One region of the Salinicoccus siamensis genome, then DNA from elsewhere that is predicted to be linked to it. Evidence: riboswitches for the same ligand, from Rfam matches in the RefSeq annotation. Region 1 holds a riboswitch; each other region holds the start of a gene.
The links. A riboswitch is a leader RNA that binds a small molecule or an ion and turns the genes downstream of it on or off. The one in region 1 is predicted to bind S-adenosylmethionine.

Region 1 (4,782 bases):
CTTTATCTGAAGCATTGACGACAATCTGATTCCTGAAATTCTCATTCATATCTTCAAGTTGCAGCGCATCCGCCAAATCCATACCGCTTGCCAATGCAAAGTTTCCCGGCACGAGTGATAATCCGATCTGATCCACACTTCTCGGTAGCTGCCCTGAATCCTGGTAGACGAATTCCAGATTCTTATTGTTTTTTAATATATCCTTTTCTTCGATCGCAAGTAAATTGGCATCCTCTGCAATTTCAATCAGCCCCGCGTCCATAAGCGTCTGGAACCCCCTCGAAGAATTGACGGGGTCCAAGGGAAGTGCCACTTCGCTGCCATTTTCTATTTCATCCAATGAATCATATTCGCTGGAATAGAGTCCCATAGGCGCAGTCGGCACTTGGATGAGGTTATGGAAATCCGTGCCATTCTCCTTATTGAAGTCAGCCATGAACGATTTATTCTGATAAAGATTCGCATCCAGATCCCCGTTATTTAGAGCATTGTTCGGTTGGATATAATCGGTGTACTCCACGATTTCGACCGTGTAGCCCTGTTCTTCCAGTGCTGGCTTCAATGCAAAGTTCACCATATCGCTGTAGGGGCCGGTGGAAGCGCCGATTGTGATCACTTCCCCCTCCCCTTCGTAGAGCAGCGCGCTGCTGCCTATGATGACAGCAAGTGTTGACAGAAGGAATATCAGTATCCCACGCATATCAATTCCTCTCCTCTCTTTGGCTCAAATAGTCCCCGATTATCTGGATGAGCTGGACAATTATAATCAAAATGATGACAGTGGCAATCATCGTCACAGTATCATAGCGATAGTAGCCATATCGTATCGCAAGATCTCCGATGCCGCCCCCACCGACGACACCTGCTGTGGCGCTGAAGGCGACGATGGTGATGATCGTCAGCGTAATCGCCTGGGTGATTCCCCGCTTCGCTTCCGGGATCAACACATCCGTAATGATCAGCCAGAGTGATGCGCCCCCAGCAATGCTCGCTTCAATCACCCCTTTATCCACGCCATTGAAGCTTGTCTCCACCAGTCTCGCAAATAGCGGCACAGCGGCTAACGAAAGCGCCACACTGGCAAATACCGGCCCGTGGGAGCTGTTTGTCAGCCAAGTCGCAATCGGCATGATCGCTACAATCAATATAATGAAAGGGAAGGACCGGATCACGTTCGTCAGCGCCCCTAAAAACTGATTCAGTGGTTTTATCCTATAGAGCAGCGGATTGGCGGTCACATACAGCAATACACCGAGCGGGAGTCCGAGCAGCACCGCAAAGAATATGGATATCGATACCATGAGAGTCGTTTCGAGTAGTGCCCGGTATAGCAGCGGTGTAATTTCTATCAATCTATCCATATATTTCAGCCCTCTCTATTCCTTTTGAGTCGTCGATGAACTGCTTCAATCTAGTGATCTCTTCCTGTCTGCCTTTGATGTGGAGCATCAGAAATCCAAGAGGCATATCCTGGATATATTCGATGCGGCCATTCAATATGCTTATATCGCAGTCAAAATGACGGTAGAGTTGGTTTACATAGTTCGCTTCCGCATATTCATTCAGGAATTTGATGGTGATCACTTCAGATTCACTGTTCAGTTCAATGTGCGGTGGGATGGTGAAATCATATATATCCTGAACAAATCCTTTCGTCACTTCGTGTTCCGGATGGCTGAAGATCGCGTAGACATCATCCATCTCCACAATCTCTCCTGCCGTCATCACGCCCACACGGTCAGCAATCTCTTTAATGACCTCCATCTCGTGGGTAATCAACACAATGGTGATGCCCAGCTCCTTGTTGATCTTTTTAAGCAGTTTCAGAATTGTTTTTGTCGTATCAGGATCGAGTGCACTTGTCGCTTCATCACACAAAAGCACTTCAGGACCATTGGCTAATGCCCGTGCAATGCCGACACGCTGCTTCTGTCCGCCACTCAAGTTTTTGGGGTAGCTATCCATCTTGTCGGCCAAGCCCACAAGTGCCAGTAACTCTTCGATGCGCGACGACACCTTCTTCTTGTCGTAATTGCTCGCCTTCAACACAAATTCTATGTTCTGGTAGACCGTTTTAGTTTCAATCAGATTGAACTGTTGGAAGATCATGCCGATCTTCTGACGTTTTACACGCAAGTCCCTTCCTGCCAACTTGCCCAAATTGGTACCATTAACATTGATGCTGCCGGTAGTCGGCTGTTCCAACAAATTGATCAGGCGCAACAGAGTACTTTTCCCCGCCCCGCTGAAGCCAATCAGACCGAAGATCTCGCCCTCACGAATGGAGAGCGTCGTCTTTTTCAGAGCTTCTATCCTTTTTCCTTTAACAAAATATTCTTTAGAGACATCGGTAATTTCAATAGCCACGCCACCACATCCTTTTTATATTAAAAACAAAAAGCCATCTGCTAAATGCAAATGGCTTAAAGATATCTATCTGCCAAGCATCCGCTTGTAGGATTTAGCACAGTACCATAACAGCCTGTTGCTGAAGCTTCAAAGGGCCCAATCCCTCCACTTCTCTGGATAAATGTATTTAATTGAATGAATATCACTTTACTCGAGACTATTAGAATTGTCAATATATTAATAATAATAAATCTTTTATTTTTGATTTCTATGGATAATGATAATTTCAAATCAAAAGGGATTTAAAAACAGGGTGATGACATCACCCTGTTTTCCTTATGAATATGATATCTAGATTCTAGATAATACATAGAATCTATCAAAGGATTATGGACCTACCATTATTTAAAAAGTATTGCGCAGTACCATCTCAATAACATCCTTATTATGTAAGACTAAAATCTCTTTCTGCATCATTCGACCACTTTGTTAATATTACCAATTTGAGGTGTAGTAAAGGGTGAATCGATTATAATTTATAAATTTGGCATGGTAAAAATCTGATGCGGCTTGGTTAATATGGTTATGATAAATTTTGTCATATTCGTATGACCCGAAAAATGGTCCTTTATAAACAGGGAGCAATACCTCAGCTTTTTCAGGATTGTATCTAATTTCATTTAATAATATATATAACCTGCTAACGGTTTCTATCTCAATTTCTACTTTCCCACAGTTCTCTAAAGAGAAATTATCTACGAAATAACCCTGAAGAGCGTTAAATTTCCTATAATAACTATATTCTATAAATTCTTTGGTTTCATTATCTTCAAGATATAAATACATATCCAAACCCATTATATCGTTCCCCTCTAGCTATTTAATTACATTCATCTCTTTCAAGCTAATATATTTACCAGATCCAATAATTATGTGATCTAAAAAGTCAACGCCGATCATTTCTCCACATTCATACAAACGTTTTGTAACCTCGATATCTTCTCTCGAAGGCGAAGGATCACCACTAGGATGATTATGTACACATATTATCGCGGCAGCGCTCCTCTTTATCGCTTCTTTATATACCTCCCTAGGATGCACTATCGAAGTATTCAAAGACCCTTTAAACATCGTTTCTTGGTGGATAACCATATTTTTGGTAGATAAATATAAAACTACAAAATGTTCTTGTTGATAATATCTCATTTTTTCCATAAGTAGTTTACTCACATCATCTGGGCTTTTTATGTAAAGATCTTCCTCTAATGAATGTGTATGCATTCTTATTGCTAGTTCAATAACTGCTAATATGGTTATTGCTTTTGCTTCCCCAATACCTTTAATGCTGATTAGTTCCTGATAAGTAAGATCACGCAGTTCACGAACAGATTTCATATCTTTTATGATTCTGTTTGCAATTCCAATACTAGACTCCTCTTTGTGGCCGGTATTGATGATTATCCCAAGCAACTCTTGATTAGTAAGCTTATCAGGACCATAAATCATCAATCTTTCTCTTGGTTTATCCGAAAAGTGCATCTCTTTAATTAACATTCTTATAGGAAGCCTCCAAAATATATAGAATTCAAATCATCATATAACAAAAATGAAAGTATAATAGCCGTAGTAATAAACGGGACCAGAGGGATCTTAGCGGGTAACTTTGTTTTATAGAAATGCAGTATTATTACAAATAACCCTCCAATCAAATAGGTAAGAAGTAAGCTATAAATAAAGAAGTTGACAGGGGTAATCAAAGTGATTACTGTAAACAATTTTATATCGCCATATCCTATTGACTCTGAAAATAAATAAAAGAATAGATGTAAAATTAAAATTATACAAATGTCCTGAAATGGTTCTAAATAATATAGATCTGTTAAAAATAGTCCAGCAACTAAAAATATAAGATTCATGTGATTTGGTATTTTTAAATTTTTTCTATCATAGATTGAAAGCGGCAACAAAATTGTAATCATCAAATAATATAATGTGAGGTCTTTGAGAGAAAGGTTAAAATAAATGGGCAGTAAATAAAGAAGTATTACTAAAATTTCACAGACTATAAAACTGTTATCGATTTTCTCTTTGCAATAGGAACATTTCCCCTTAAGCAAAATAAAACTCATTACCGGAATTAGCTCATAAGGCTTTAAGCTCTGAAAACATAAATCACATCTACTTCTACGATATAAAATCGAAATGTTATCGGATGCAGTTACAGCATATATAAATGATGCGCAGATACCTCCAAGAATAATTATAAAAAACATAGCATCACCTCTTCCTGACACTATATTAGCTTCATAACCTTATTTAGTAAAAACGCAGTAATCACCAATAGACAATAATAAACTGCAAAAAATTAATTTCAGCTTAATAATTATACATGTTTCTTTATTATTCTACCTTCAATACCATTTTCTGTTTAAC
Region 2 (4,782 bases), 510 kb from region 1:
GGAAAGATTACCAGGGTAGCCGGCGGAGTATTCGGTTCATGCCTGACCTACGGTTATATACTTCACAAAGCTGCACCTGGACAAATCCTTGCAGAGGATTTGAAGGAAAACCTTGGGTTGTTTGAGGAAGGTAAATAGAAAAAGTGCCGCAGAAGGGCACTTTACTTGATCATATGTTTGATTTCAGGAATTCCTGGACGGATTCAGGTGACTTGGCATCTGCAGAATGCAGGTGGGCGAGCTTCTTGCCGTTCTGGAAAACGAGCAGGCTCGGAATCCCCATGACATCATTCTCATCCGCAGCTTCGGGCACATCGTCACGATTCAGTTCATACCACTCAACATGGTTGTATTCTTCCAGGATGGGATCGATGAACATGTTCATGCGCGTACAGTCCGGGCACCAGTCTGCGAAAAACTTGATGATGATCTTATCATCACCTTGAATCTTTTGGCTGTAGTCATCATATGCAGTAATCGGCTTCATAATCTTACTCCTTTATATATCGATATGTTTCAGTCTACCATCTTTTTTTATAATATGAAAATATGCCAGACCCCAACATCCATGGAAAACTTGAAGAATCACCTTATAATTAAACTGGAGGAAATTGATGACTATATTATATGGGTATCCAAAATGTACGACTTGCCGTAAGGCCAAAAACTTCCTGAAAGAGAATGACATTCCTTTTGAGGACATCGATATCGTGAAAACCCCTCCATCCGGAGAAGAAATATCAGAGATGGCCAAGAAATCCGGAAGAAGTTTGGATGAATTCTTTAATTCACGTGGAAAAAAGTTCAAGGAACTGGAACTTAAGACACGTCTTGATACTTTATCCGACAATGAGAAGCTTGGCTTGCTGGAAGCTGACGGGCTGCTTATAAAACGACCGTTGCTCTATCGCGAAGAAACCGTACTGCTCGGTTTTAAAGAGGCAGAGTATAGGAGAACCTTTGATACGAATGATTAACCTTGCTTAAATGGCAAAGTATGTGAGAATATATATGTGTATAAGAAAAAGGAGGTTTTTATTGTGGCATCACCAAAAGAATTCAAGTATTCAGAAGATCACGAATGGGTCAAGGTGGAAGATGGCAAGGTAACACTCGGCATCACTGAGTTTGCACAATCAGAACTCGGGGACATCGTATTCGTCGAGCTCCCTGCTGAAGGTGACGATATTACAGTTGGGGAATCATTCGGTAGCGTAGAATCAGTTAAGACCGTATCTGAATTATATGCGCCGGTAAGTGGTACAGTAGTAAAAATAAATGAAGAGCTGGAAGATAGCCCTGAACTCGTCAATGAATCTCCTTATGAAGAGGCCTGGATGCTTGTTGTCGAACTTTCCGACGATTCACAGGTCGATAAGCTGATGGATGCGGATGCTTATGATGAAATGGTGGACGCATAGAATACTTGAACTCTGGACATTGTCCAGAGTTTTTTTAAAATCTATCATGGACCAGAGGTGATGGCTATGCATGTTTCTGATAAGATACTCATTGTAGAGGGAAAAACAGATAAGCACCGCATCGAAGAAGTACTGGTGGAGCCTGTACATATAATATGTACGCATGGTACCATGGGAATCTCCAAATTGGATGAAATCCTGGAAGAATCAAATGGTTCTGAGGTCTATATCCTGACCGATTCAGACAGGGAAGGCAGAAAGATCAGACAGTGGTTCAAAAGGCACATTAGTGAGGGCACGCACGTTTATATAGATTCTAACTATGGTGAAGTGAGCCGGTGTCCCCTCGATTATCTTGCGATGCTGCTCGCCCATCATGGATTTTACGTCGATGAAAGACTGCTCATGAAAGGTAAGTTCGAAAATGAAGAAATCCTCCGAAAAAATCGATATAATCAGCCATATTCAAGCTGAAGACACCTTTATCCTGTACTGCTATGCGCCAATCTGCGCCAATTGCAGGATTGCTGAGAAGATGCTGGATGTAGTAGCGGAGATGAAAAGTTTTTCCTATACAGCAGTGGACCTGAATTATGAAAAGGAATTGATTGAAAAATATCAGATCCGTTCTGCACCCGCACTCCTCCTTTTTAAAAATGGGAAGTTGAAGGAAGAAATCTATGCATTTCAATCCGTCCCCCATTTAACTGAAAAATTAGAAGAATTTTTTGTTGACGCCTAGACCGACTGGTGCTATCATGGTTAACAATCGAATAACAAGACTCTTATCAAGAGTGGTGGAGGGAAGTGCCCTATGAAGCCACGGCAACCGTCATTATGACAAGGTGCTAATTCACTAGATCCTAGGATCGAAGATGAGAGGCTGCGGATGATACCAGAAGCCTACTCATTTTTTGAGTAGGCTTTCTTATTTTTATAGGCAGGAGTGGAGCATGATGATAGATATAAAAAAAGCGACCAAGACATTTAAGACTAAAGCCGCAGATATAAAAGCAGTGGATGAGGTAGATCTGCATGTCCGTCAGGGCGAGATATTTGGGGTGATAGGCTACTCCGGGGCTGGGAAGTCCACACTGATCCGGCTGCTCAACGGTCTGGAACGGCCAACTTCAGGTGACGTGGTGATCAGCGGAGATACCCTTACTTCGATGACACGCCCTGCACTTCGGAAAAAACGCCAGAAAGTTTCTATGATTTTTCAGCATTTCAATCTTCTCTGGTCTAGGACGGTCGCTGAAAACATCAGTTTTCCGCTTGAAATTGCCGGTGTGCCTAAAAAGGAGCGTGAGAAGAGAGTCGCTGAACTGATTGCTCTGGTCGGATTGACGGGACGAGAAGACAATCATCCGAGCCAATTGTCTGGAGGCCAGAAGCAACGGGTGGGGATCGCCCGCGCATTATCCAATCGGCCCGAAGTGTTGCTGTGCGATGAGGCGACAAGCGCGCTCGATCCGGAAACGACCGATGAGGTGTTGGATCTGCTGATCAGGATTCGGGATGAAATGGACTTGACTATTGTTCTGATTACCCATGAAATGCATGTGATCCGTAAAATCTGTGATAGAGGCGCTGTCATGGAGAACGGCAAGGTAGTCGAAACAGGACCGATCATAAAATTGTTCCAGAATCCTGAACATAGCGTGACGAAACGATTTGTCAAAGACGATATCAATGATGAAGAATCAGCACTGTCTTTTGAAGAGGTGAAAGAAATGTTCCCAGCTTCAAAGGTTCTGAAGCTTGGATTTGTCGGGTCCCAGTCCAGGGCGCCGATCGTTTCCCAAGTCATCAAAAAATACAACTTGGACTTGAACATATTGTCTGGCAACATCAAGCGGACCAACAACGAGTCCTACGGGCACCTCTACGTTGCCATAGAAGCGGACGAAGAGAAGTTGGGACTTCTTGGTGAGGAGCTTGCCGAGCACGATGTAACAGTGGAGGTGGAGCAGCAATGATGAATTTTGTGGCAGCATTCCAGGAAATGCTCTCTTTTGAGAATGTCAGGTGGGGGAATGTGTGGACAGCTACACAGGAAACCCTCTATATGACGGTAGTTTCAACCGCGTTCACCTTCATCTTCGGCCTGATGCTAGGCATCATACTCTTCTTGTCATCCAAGAAAGAGCATGCAGCAAGTGCGCCGATCTATGGCGTAACGGCTTTCCTCGTCAATTTGTTCAGGGCCATACCGTTCATCATATTAATCATATTGCTGATACCATTCACTAAAGTGTTGATGGGCACCATCATGGGCTCCCAAGGTGCCTTGCCGGCATTGATCATTGGGGCGTCCCCCTTCTATGCAAGACTTGTGGAAATAGCACTGAAAGAGATTGACAAAGGTGTCATCGAAGCAGCGGAGTCCATGGGGGCAGGCACTTGGACAATCATCAGGAAAGTGCTCCTGCCGGAGTCTCTGCCGGCATTGATATCAGGAATCACAGTCACGGCGATCATGCTGGTCGGGTCCACTGCGATTGCAGGAGTCATCGGAGCCGGCGGGCTGGGCAACCTTGCCTACATGGTCGGTTTCACCAGAAGCCAGAGCGATGTCACTCTGGTCGCAACGATAATAATATTGGCGATCGTTTTTATCATCCAGTTCATTGGAGACTTCACCGCCAAAACTGTGGATAAAAGATAGCCCTCATTATAAATACAATTGGAAAGTAGGAATTGATCATGAAAAAATATCTATTGTTTTTTACCCTGTTGGCATTTGCAGTTCTCCTGACAGCATGCGGTGGTTCCAAAGATGCCGTTTCAGATGACAGCGAGGAAAGTGCAGAGAATGCTGAAACAAGTGAAAACGAAGAAACTGAAGAGGCTGGCGGAAAACTCTCGATAGCCGCTTCTCCCGCCCCACATGCCGAAATTCTTGAAAAGGCAGCCAGCCTGCTTGAATCAGAAGGAATCGAACTTGATATTTCAATCGTCAATGACTACACTACCCCAAACCGTCTTTTAGCGGATGAGGAAGTCGATGCAAACTACTTTCAGCACACACCGTACCTTAAAACGGAAAAAGAATCCCACGATTATGATCTAGAAAGTGCAGGGAATGTCCATATAGAACCTATGGCCGTCTATTCGAAAGACTATGATGCCCTAGAAGACTTACCAGATGGCGCAACCATCCTTGTTTCCAACAACCCGGCTGAAGAGGGACGTTTCCTGTCATTCTTTGTAGATGCAGGATTGATCGAAATCGAAGAAGGCATCGATATCGAAGATGCAACATTTGATGACATCACCAAAAATGAAAAGAATTTCGAATTCAACAACCAGACAGCACCAGAACTGTTGGTTGAAATGTACAATAATAATGAAGCACCCG
Region 3 (4,782 bases), 1.1 Mb from region 1:
ATATCGATGCGCTTGAGATCCAGGAAGAGCGTGAAGACATCGATTTTGTGTCTGAAAATGAAGGGACGATGCATGCGTGCGGCCATGATGGCCACGCCGCCATTTTGCTCGGGGCAGCAAAAGTGTTGAGCAAAAACGTTGATCAGCTACATGGCACCATCTATCTGATTTTCCAGCACGCTGAGGAAGTGCCGCCGGGCGGGGCGCGCGAAATGGTGGCGACAGGGCTTTTCGATGAACTCGATTTCATTTATGGCCAGCATCTTTTCACACCGATTCCAACCGGCAAGATTGGCATCACCAACGGTGCAGTCACATCCAATTCAGATACTTTTGAGCTTAAGATCCAAGGGAGCGGCGGCCATGCCTCCCAGCCTGAAAACGCAATCGATCCGGTGGTGATCGGCAGTCAGATCGTCGCCCAGTTCCAGAGCATCGTTTCGCGGATTACTTCCCCCTTGGATTCCGTGGTCATCTCTACGACGAAATTCAATGCAGGCACCGCAAAAAATATAATCCCTGATACTGCGATGCTTGAGGGCAGTGTCCGTACTATAGATGGAAATACACGGGAGTTAGTTAAAGAGCGGATGGAAAAAGCCATCGAAGGTGTATGCAGCATGTACAATGCGACGTTCAATTTCACCTTCAACTACGGCTATTCTGCTGTCATCAATAATCATGATATGACAGACCAGGTCAGAGAGATTGCAGTGGCGGAATTCGGTGGAGCCATCTTTGAATATCCGATGGCTATGGGCGGAGAAGATTTCTCGGCTTTCTCACAGAAGATTCCAGGGACATATGCCTTCATTGGTGCAGGCAGCCGCGAGAAGGATATGGAGTATCCCCACCACCACCCTAAGTTCGGCATCGATGAAGACAGTTTCAGCGACGGGGTCAAAATGATGGTCCTTGTCGCCTTGAATATGGGAAAACACTAAAATAAAGCAGCCCCTCCGCACGTCGATGACGCATGGAGGGGCCGCTTTATTTTCGTCAGGAATTCAACTTCTTTGGGAATCCGATGGCGATGGCGATAAGTCCAGAGATAAGCAGCATTGCTGGATAGATGGCGAACGGTATAAGGGCAATGGGTGAAATGCTGGCCAGCCCGGCCGCTGCAAGCATCTGTGCACCATAGGGGATGATGCCCTGGAATGCCGAGGCGAAAATATCGAGGATGCTGGCGGATTTCTTACGGTCGACCCCGTACTCATCAGCAATGTCACGGGCGAGGGGGCCTGTGATGATGATGGAAATTGTATTGTTGGCGGTACTCAAATCGGTCACGCTGACCAGGGTGGCAATGCCGAACTCAGCCCCGCGCCTAGTATGGATCCTGTCCGTAATGAAGTGGAGCAGGTAGTCGATTCCGCCGTAATGCTGGATCAGTGCGATGAGGCCGCCGATCAGTATCGTAATGACGGCAATCTCCTGCATGTTGCCGATGCCCTCGCCGGCAGCGGCGATCAGCGAAGTCACTGTATAGGAACCGTCGGCAAGACCGACAATTCCTGCAAACACGATGCCGCTCAAAAGCACGAGCAGTACATTGACGCCGCTCAGTGCGATGATGAGGACAAGCAGATACGGTAACACCTTAAGTAGGCTGTAACCCCCATCGCTTCCGGCAGTTGCAGATTGGCCGGACGAAATGAACCATAGTATGATCATCGTAATTATGGCACCGGGCAGGACGATCAGAAAGTTCGTCTTGAACTTGTCCACCATCTTCACCTCCTGGGATTGGGTGGAGACGATGGTCGTGTCAGAGATGATGGACAAATTATCCCCAAACATTGCGCCACCTATGACCGTCGCCACAGTCAACGCCAAAGCAAGGTCGGTTTGGCCTGCAATGCCGACGGCGATGGGGACCAGCGCGGCGACCGTACCGGTCGATGTGCCCATCGAGATGGAGATGAAGCATGAAATCACAAACAGGCCGACGAGCAGAAGGCTGCTTGGCAGAAAGGCCAGCCCGAAGTTGACGGTCGAGTCGACGGCCCCCATATTCTCTGCAACTTGTGAAAAAGCGCCGGCAAGCAGGAAGATGATGACCATCAGCATGATGTTTTCCTGTCCGGCACCCCGGGTGAGCACAGCGATTTTATCGTTCAGGCGTTCTTTTGGCTTGAGCAGCATGGCGGCGATGATGGCGATGATCACCGCGACGGTAATCGGCATGGCATAGAAGTCCTGCGCCACGATGCCCGTTCCAAGGAAAAGCAGTACGAAAACGAGCAGGGGCAATAGTGCGAGGGGATTACCGCGGGTGTTTTTTGTCATAATCTATCACTCCAGATGGTTGGTGGTCTGAGAAAATAAAAAGCCCTCTACATATGGAAGAAGAGGGCAATGATATCTCTTCTTATCTTTCAAGCATGATGCTTCTGGAATTGGCACAGTCCCTTGGGTGTTGCCGAGGCTTCATAGGGCCAGTCCCTCCACCTCTCTGGATAAGAAATTTCTCGATTTAATTTTAATCCACTCTACCTTTTTTTAGTTGGAGTGTCAATAGTGTGCGGCTGGAACCATATGATGGGCCCCGGGCCTTCATCGTCTGTTTTTGATGAGCTGTCTGTTCTTTTCCTTGAATATATCGTTATGGGAAGAGACCATGCCTTCTGCCGGCGCATCGGATTGAAGGAATTTCTTGGCGTGGTTCGCGGCTTGTGCCGCCTCTGTAAAACACCCTGCAATGAGGTGTACTTTATCGTCGTAGGTGATCTGGTCGCCACATGCAAATAATCCCGGCACAGGTGTATCGACGATATCATCAGTCAATATCATCTGGTGCTCGTTTAATGGAATTTTTCCCCTTAGCGCGTCGAGGAATGTGCAGTTTGATTCATATCCATGGCTGACCAGGACATCGTCGACATCAATCATGTGGCCGTTGGACAGGCGGACAGCGGCAATTTCCTCTGTTATCTCATCAGGGATGAGGGCGTCGATCTGGCACTGCGGACACATATGGAGATTTTCTTTTTGGTGGAGGGAGGCGATCATCGCCTCGTGCCCCTTCATCTCTTCGCTCCGGTAGACCAAGGTGACGGATGACGCGATATTGCACAGCGCTTCTGCCCAGTCAATGGCAGTGTTGCCGGCGCCAGAGATGAGGATGTCACGTCCCTTGAAACGATCAAGGCGCTTGACTGTATAATGGAGGTTGCTGAATCCACCAGACTCCGCACCTTCGACTGTAAGTTTGACGGGCGAGAAGATGCCCCGGCCGGAAGCGACGATGAGCGTGCGGCTGAATAGCGGTCCTTTGTCTGTAGCCACCTCGAAATAATCCTGGTGTTGATGGATTGCTTCACATGTCGTAGACACATGGATTTCCGGATCGAAAGTCTTTGCCTGATCAATCATCTGCTGGCGGATCTGGTCGGCAGGCGCAGGCGCGACGCCTCCGATATCCCAGACCATCTTTTCGGGATAGATGTTGAGTTTTCCTCCGAGTTCGGGGTGATGATCGATGAGCTGTACGCTCATGCCACGCAATCCTGCATAGAAACTGGCATATAATCCAGCTGGCCCGCCTCCGATTATGAGTGTGTCGGAAATTTTCATAATATTTCACCCTTAGTCATTGAAATTTGCTTCTTGGTCATTTATTATAAAGTCATTGAGAATGATTATCAATATACAGCACTTAAAAATTTGATATAGGCGGGTACATATATGAAGAAAAGGCTTGGATTACTTATGGTTTTCATTGTAATGTTGATGGCAGCATGCGGAGGCGGCACCTCCTCGGAATCAGACTCTAATGGAGAAACATCTGACGCGAAAGAAGAAACTTCAGAATCCGGCATAGAGGATAAAGAAATGGTTTCCTATACGACCGATGCGGGCGAAGAGGTCGAAATACCTGAAGACCCCCAACGCATCGTCATTTTGGCGACGAGCTATTTCGGCAATCTGATGCAGATGGACGCGAACGTAGTGGGCGTGCATGAGCGCGTTACAGAAAGTGAAGTGTTGAAACCTTATACTGAAGACATAGAATTGATTGAGGAAGGAAACGTCGAGCAGGTCATGAGCTTGAATCCTGATTTGATTATCGCCTTCAACTCAGACCAGAACCTCGACAAACTGAAATCTGTGGCACCAACGATTCCAATCGACTATGCGAAGTGGAACTACCTGGATATCCATAAAGAACTGGCAGACATTACAGGTAATCAAGACAAGGCGGAGAAATGGCTGGAAGAATGGGATTCCAAGACGGAAGAAGCCCGACAAAAAGTTGAAGAAGCCGTGCCTGAAGGCGCCACCGCCACAGTCATGGAACAGTTTGCCAAAGACATTTATGTCTACGGTACAAATTGGGGCCGCGGTACAGAAATCATCTATCAGGAGCTCGATATGGAAGTCCCTGAAGCAACTCAGGAAGAAGTAGTGGAGACAGGGTGGAAAAAGATATCGGCTGAAGAAGTGGAGAAATATGCAGGGGATTATATATTTGTCGGAACGGGAGATTCCGGTGCAGATAATGCATACCGCGAAACAGAAGTGTGGAAAAATCTCGACGCTGTTCAAAATGATCAGGTAATCGAATTCGATTCTCCGACATTCTATTACAACGACCCCTATTCACTCGAACACGAGTTGGATGTCATCGTTGAAGAATTGACGAAAAAATGATGGGCAGGTGTCTCACATGACGCATGTAGAACTGAAGGATATAACAATCGAGCTTAATAACCGGACGATCCTGGACGATATTGATATGGAACTGATGGAAGGGAAGATTACGACCATAATAGGGCC
Region 4 (4,782 bases), 500 kb from region 1:
GACCATACTCGGTATCATTTGCTTTTTCAATGGCTTCATCCAAAGTGGAGAATGTCTGGATTGGCGCCACCGGTCCGAACGTCTCTTCATTCATGATGACCATTTCATCAGTGGCACCGGTGATTACTGTCGGTTCGATGAAGTATCCTTCATCCTTTGAACCCTTACCGCCCGTTAGGATCTTACCACCTTTCTCCTCGGCATCGTTGATGTGTCGCATTACCTTATCGTAGCCATCTTCGTTGATCATCGGTCCTATTGCGACGTCTTCATCAAGACCGTTGCCCATCTTCAGCTTCTTCGAAGCATCTGCAAATTTTTTGCTGAAAGCGTCGGCAATATCTTCATGGACATAGAAGCGGTTGGCACATACGCATGTCTGTCCGGAGTTTCTGAATTTGGAGGCAATCGCCTGCTCGACGGCCATATCAATGTCCGCATCCTTGTGGACGACCAGAGGGGCATGTCCGCCCAATTCCATGGTGATGTTCTTGACTGTTGAGGCAGCACCTTCCATCAATGACTTTCCGACAGCGGTGGAGCCTGTGAATGTTATTTTCATTACTTTATCAGACTCTGTGAAAGCCTCACCGGCATCTTTACCAGAGGCGGTAACGTATTGGACGACACCTTCATCGAATCCTGCTTCCAATGCCAGATCAAGGAATTTCATTGCAGATAATGGGGTTGCACTTGCAGGTTTAACCAGGAAAGTACAGCCAGCTGCAACTGCAGGTGCTGCTTTGCGGGCCATCATCGCAATCGGGAAGTTCCATGGCGTAATGGCAGCGACGACGCCAATCGGCTGTTTGGTCACTACCATGCGCACATCATCTTCGTGCGGTGGTATGGTGCGGCCATATACACGTTTTGCCTCTTCAGCATAATAATCGACATAACTGCGTGCATAGTCGACCTCACCGCGTGATTCCTGTAGCGGCTTACCATTCTCTTTTGTTATCAATTCAGCGATTTCCTCTTTGTGTTCACCTATCAGCTTGGACCACTCTGTAAGTAGTGCACTGCGGTCATGAGGATTCTTTTTCTTGAACTTTTTGAATGTTTCATGCGCTTTTTCAATTTTCTTGTCAATATCTGCTTTACTCTCTTTTTTCACCCTGTCGATTTCCTGACCTGTTGCAGGGTTCAGTACAATGATTTCTTCAGACATAAATGATTGCCTCCCATTAAATAGAATAAAAGCCTTATAAGAAAATTATAAGGCTTTCAGTCCATCAAAACAAAAGTTTCGCTTATGGATTCAGTTGGAATATCGCTTCTGCAATTTCATCCAGGTCTTTAACCGTATACTGGAACCGGCCGTGGAAGACATATTTCATGAAGAAATTCTCAAGTTCCTCCTCGCCCACCAATACTTTTATGGAAGGGTCATTGGAGTAGTTCGCGATGGAATAGTTGCCGTTGTCTTCAGGGTTGAAGTAGATGATCGGCACAACGTCGTACTGGAGCTTGAAGATATTCTTGAGTTTTTCAGCAGAGATTTTAGTTTCTTCGATCGTTTCATTATAATGGTTGACTGCCACATTCTGCTCATTTCCCTTTTCGAATATCAACGTCTGTTCTTTTGCCTTGTCAATATCCAGAAGGTCAAAGAAATGTTCTACATAAGGCAACTGTTCAAAATTCTCTTCATTGACACCATGCAGTATATGCCCACTCCAATATTTGGAGTCGATCAAATAGATGCCCGTCCGCGTAAGTACCAGATGATCGATTTTACGGGTGTTCGTGTAATTGCGTGAAGGCAGATACACATTGGAGAGTATGTACATATCCGTCTCCCTGATCTTTTCATCTGCCACAAGGCGGTCCTTCAGCTGTAGGAGTGACAAATCGGTCAAGTACTCTCCCTTGTCTACGGTAAACTGGCGCAGGCTTGAAAGTTTATTGTTGAGCAATGTCGTTTCTTCGTGATATTTCTCATTGATTGACGACAATTTCTCTTCATGTTCCTGGCGCTCGGCTGCATTATCAGCCTCATATTTTTCGACTAGGGCGTCCTTCTCTTTATCATACTCCTCCTGGAGCGTTTTCACTTTGCCTCTATTCCTGAAATAATAGACCAGGAACGCAATTGCAACGATAAGAAGCAGAATTGCCACCACGATGAATATCGGATTGGTAAAAATATCTGTATTCATGGACTTTCCTCAATTCCTTTCCTGTTTGACTTTCCCGTCTTAATTAAGACTCCGTTCATTATACCGGAAATGATATATCTTTACATGGGAAAAGCGAGCTTTTCAAGGAAAATAATGCATCTGCATATAAATATACCGGATTAGCGTACTTATGTAAGATAGCCCCCTGTTTCTAAGGGAGCTATCCATTTATTTCATCGTGACGCTCTCAAGTTCCGTCTTTATGGCAGTGGCTTTATCAATCTTCTCCCATGGGAATTCCGCGTCGTTACGGCCGAAATGGCCATAGCTCGCCGTCGCTTTATATATCGGGCGCTTTAGGTCGAGCATATCTATGATGCCGTCAGGCGACAAGTTGAATTGCTTCCTTATAACCGCTACGATAGCCGATTCACTATATTCAGATGTTCCAAACGTATCGACTGAAATCGAGACCGGCTCGCTGACCCCTATCGCGTAAGCCAGCTGAATTTCACATTTTGCAGCAACTTTCGCCGCCACGATGTTTTTTGCGATATAGCGAGCAGCATAGGCTGCAGAACGGTCGACTTTAGTCGGGTCTTTACCGCTGAATGCGCCTCCACCATGGCGGGCATATCCTCCGTATGTGTCGACGATGATCTTGCGTCCAGTCAATCCTGCATCACCTTGGGGGCCTCCGATGACGAAACGGCCCGTCGGGTTGATGATATAGCGCGTGTCCGCATCAAGCAGTTCTTCAGGCACAACTTCTCGGATGACGTGGTTGATGAGATCTTCGCGGATCTTTTCCGTCTCCACTTCTTCATGATGTTGTGAGGAGATGACGATGGTATCTATTCTCTTTACATTATTCTCTTCGTCGTACTCCACAGTCACCTGAGTCTTGCCATCCGGCCGCAGATAGTCGATGATCTCTTCCTTCCGCACCTCCGTCAACCGCCTGGCAAGCTGATGTGCCAACGCTATTGGCAGAGGCATGAGCTCTTCTGTCTCATCGCATGCAAAACCAAACATCAGCCCCTGATCGCCTGCCCCTGTTGAAATGGTTGCCGAATCCCGCGTTTCAAAAGCGTCATCAACACCTTGCGCGATATCTTCAGACTGTTCATCAATCCCCGTCAATACCGACATAGTCTTGTAGTCGTAACCGTATTTGGCACGGATGTAACCGATATCTTTGACCGTCTTCCTGACAATTTTAGGGATATCTACATAAGTGTTTGTACTTATCTCTCCAACAATCAGTGCCATACCGGTATTGACCACCGTCTCGCAGGCCACCCTGGCATCTTTATCCCCTTTCAGTATCTCATCAAGTATCGCATCGGAAATCTGGTCTGCAATCTTGTCGGGATGACCTTCAGTAACAGATTCCGAAGTGAAAAGTCTACGCTCTGCCATTAACTTTATCTCCTTTAAGTATATTAGCTATCTCCCACTGCAAAAAAATAGAGCCTTTTTCTCCATAAGACGAGAAAAGGCTCCGCTCTTCCCCTTATCGATCAGAATCACTTCTGCATCCTTTAGCACCTTTCTTCAGTAAAGAGGTTGCTGGGCTTCATCGGGTATGTTCCCTCCACCGGCTCTTGATAAGAGATAACTTACCCTATAATATACTAGATGAGAGGTTTCAAATCAAGCTATTCTTGTTTGATATTTATTATGTCACCTCAATTATGAATGTGTTATACTAATTCATGAAAAGCATCATCTATGTATAATCTATAAAACGGGGGCATAAACAATGGTAAACCATTCCGAGTTAATTCAGAATCTCGTGTCGAAGGATGCGGCACATATCCAACTCTCCACTTCCCAACTTGTTGAAAAATCTTTGGAGAGAGGAGAGGGGAAACTGACCAATACGGGTGCTTTGCGTGCCGAAACCGGGAAATATACCGGCAGAAGTCCTAAGGACCGCTTCATCGTCGAAGATGACACTTCCAGGGACAAGGTTGATTGGGGAGAAGTCAACCAGCCAATTTCCGAAGAGGTATTCAACAACCTTTTTGCGAAAGTCGTCGACTATCTCGATAACAAGGAAGAACTCTTTATCTTCAACGGGCACGCAGGCGCTGATGAGGCAACCAGCCTTGACCTTAGAGTAATAAATGAATACAGCTGGCACAATATGTTTGCCCGCACCATGTTCATCAGACCGGAAACGAAGGAAGAAGCTCTTAACATCAACCCTGAATTCACCATCGTATCCGCCCCGACATTCAAGGCCGACCCTGAAGTCGATGGTACTAAATCGGAAACGTTCATCATCGTTTCCCTTGAAAAAGGCATCGTACTCATCGGGGGGACGGAATACGCTGGTGAAATGAAGAAATCCATCTTCTCCGTCATGAACTATCTGCTCCCGGAACAAGGGATCATGAGCATGCACTGCTCTGCCAACGTCGGTGAGAATAAGGATGTCGCACTGTTCTTCGGCCTTTCGGGCACTGGAAAGACGACCTTGTCTGCAGATGCACAGCGCGAACTGATTGGTGACGATGAGCACGGATGGAATGAAAATGGCGTGTTCAATATCGAAGGTGGCTGCTATGCCAAAACGATCAACCTGTCCGCTGAAAAGGAACCGGAAATCTACCAGGCAATCCGCTTCGGGACGGTTCTGGAAAACGTGGTG

Region 2: another riboswitch for S-adenosylmethionine. It lies ahead of ACZ5LF_RS09565 (methionine ABC transporter ATP-binding protein); the one in region 1 lies ahead of ACZ5LF_RS07065 (methionine ABC transporter ATP-binding protein).
Region 3: another riboswitch for S-adenosylmethionine. It lies ahead of ACZ5LF_RS01460 (Na+/H+ antiporter NhaC family protein); the one in region 1 lies ahead of ACZ5LF_RS07065 (methionine ABC transporter ATP-binding protein).
Region 4: another riboswitch for S-adenosylmethionine. It lies ahead of metK (methionine adenosyltransferase); the one in region 1 lies ahead of ACZ5LF_RS07065 (methionine ABC transporter ATP-binding protein).

The regions. Positions count from the first base shown of each region.
Region 1 covers NZ_AP043765.1:1,357,839-1,362,620, forward strand. Annotated here, with positions in the region: gene ACZ5LF_RS07055 (MetQ/NlpA family ABC transporter substrate-binding protein) at 1-700, opposite strand, end outside; gene ACZ5LF_RS07060 (methionine ABC transporter permease) at 702-1,361, opposite strand; gene ACZ5LF_RS07065 (methionine ABC transporter ATP-binding protein) at 1,354-2,367, opposite strand; SAM riboswitch class I at 2,431-2,533, opposite strand; gene ACZ5LF_RS07070 (hypothetical protein) at 2,845-3,207, opposite strand; gene radC (RadC family protein) at 3,226-3,903, opposite strand; gene ACZ5LF_RS07080 (prepilin peptidase) at 3,906-4,622, opposite strand.
Region 2 covers NZ_AP043765.1:1,869,396-1,874,177, reverse strand. Annotated here, with positions in the region: gene aroD (type I 3-dehydroquinate dehydratase) at 1-138, shown strand, start outside; gene ACZ5LF_RS09590 (thioredoxin family protein) at 170-487, opposite strand; gene ACZ5LF_RS09585 (Spx/MgsR family RNA polymerase-binding regulatory protein) at 615-977, shown strand; gene gcvH (glycine cleavage system protein GcvH) at 1,041-1,421, shown strand; gene ACZ5LF_RS09575 (toprim domain-containing protein) at 1,488-1,895, shown strand; gene ACZ5LF_RS09570 (thioredoxin family protein) at 1,846-2,163, shown strand; SAM riboswitch class I at 2,204-2,303, shown strand; gene ACZ5LF_RS09565 (methionine ABC transporter ATP-binding protein) at 2,378-3,400, shown strand; gene ACZ5LF_RS09560 (methionine ABC transporter permease) at 3,397-4,089, shown strand; gene ACZ5LF_RS09555 (MetQ/NlpA family ABC transporter substrate-binding protein) at 4,128-4,782, shown strand, end outside.
Region 3 covers NZ_AP043765.1:287,635-292,416, forward strand. Annotated here, with positions in the region: gene ACZ5LF_RS01455 (M20 metallopeptidase family protein) at 1-944, shown strand, start outside; gene ACZ5LF_RS01460 (Na+/H+ antiporter NhaC family protein) at 1,000-2,292, opposite strand; SAM riboswitch class I at 2,372-2,469, opposite strand; gene ACZ5LF_RS01465 (NAD(P)/FAD-dependent oxidoreductase) at 2,560-3,579, opposite strand; gene ACZ5LF_RS01470 (ABC transporter substrate-binding protein) at 3,691-4,656, shown strand; gene ACZ5LF_RS01475 (ABC transporter ATP-binding protein) at 4,673-4,782, shown strand, end outside.
Region 4 covers NZ_AP043765.1:858,725-863,506, reverse strand. Annotated here, with positions in the region: gene ACZ5LF_RS04545 (NAD-dependent succinate-semialdehyde dehydrogenase) at 1-1,171, opposite strand, end outside; gene ACZ5LF_RS04540 (nuclease-related domain-containing protein) at 1,254-2,162, opposite strand; gene metK (methionine adenosyltransferase) at 2,352-3,545, opposite strand; SAM riboswitch class I at 3,637-3,740, opposite strand; gene pckA (phosphoenolpyruvate carboxykinase (ATP)) at 3,889-4,782, shown strand, end outside.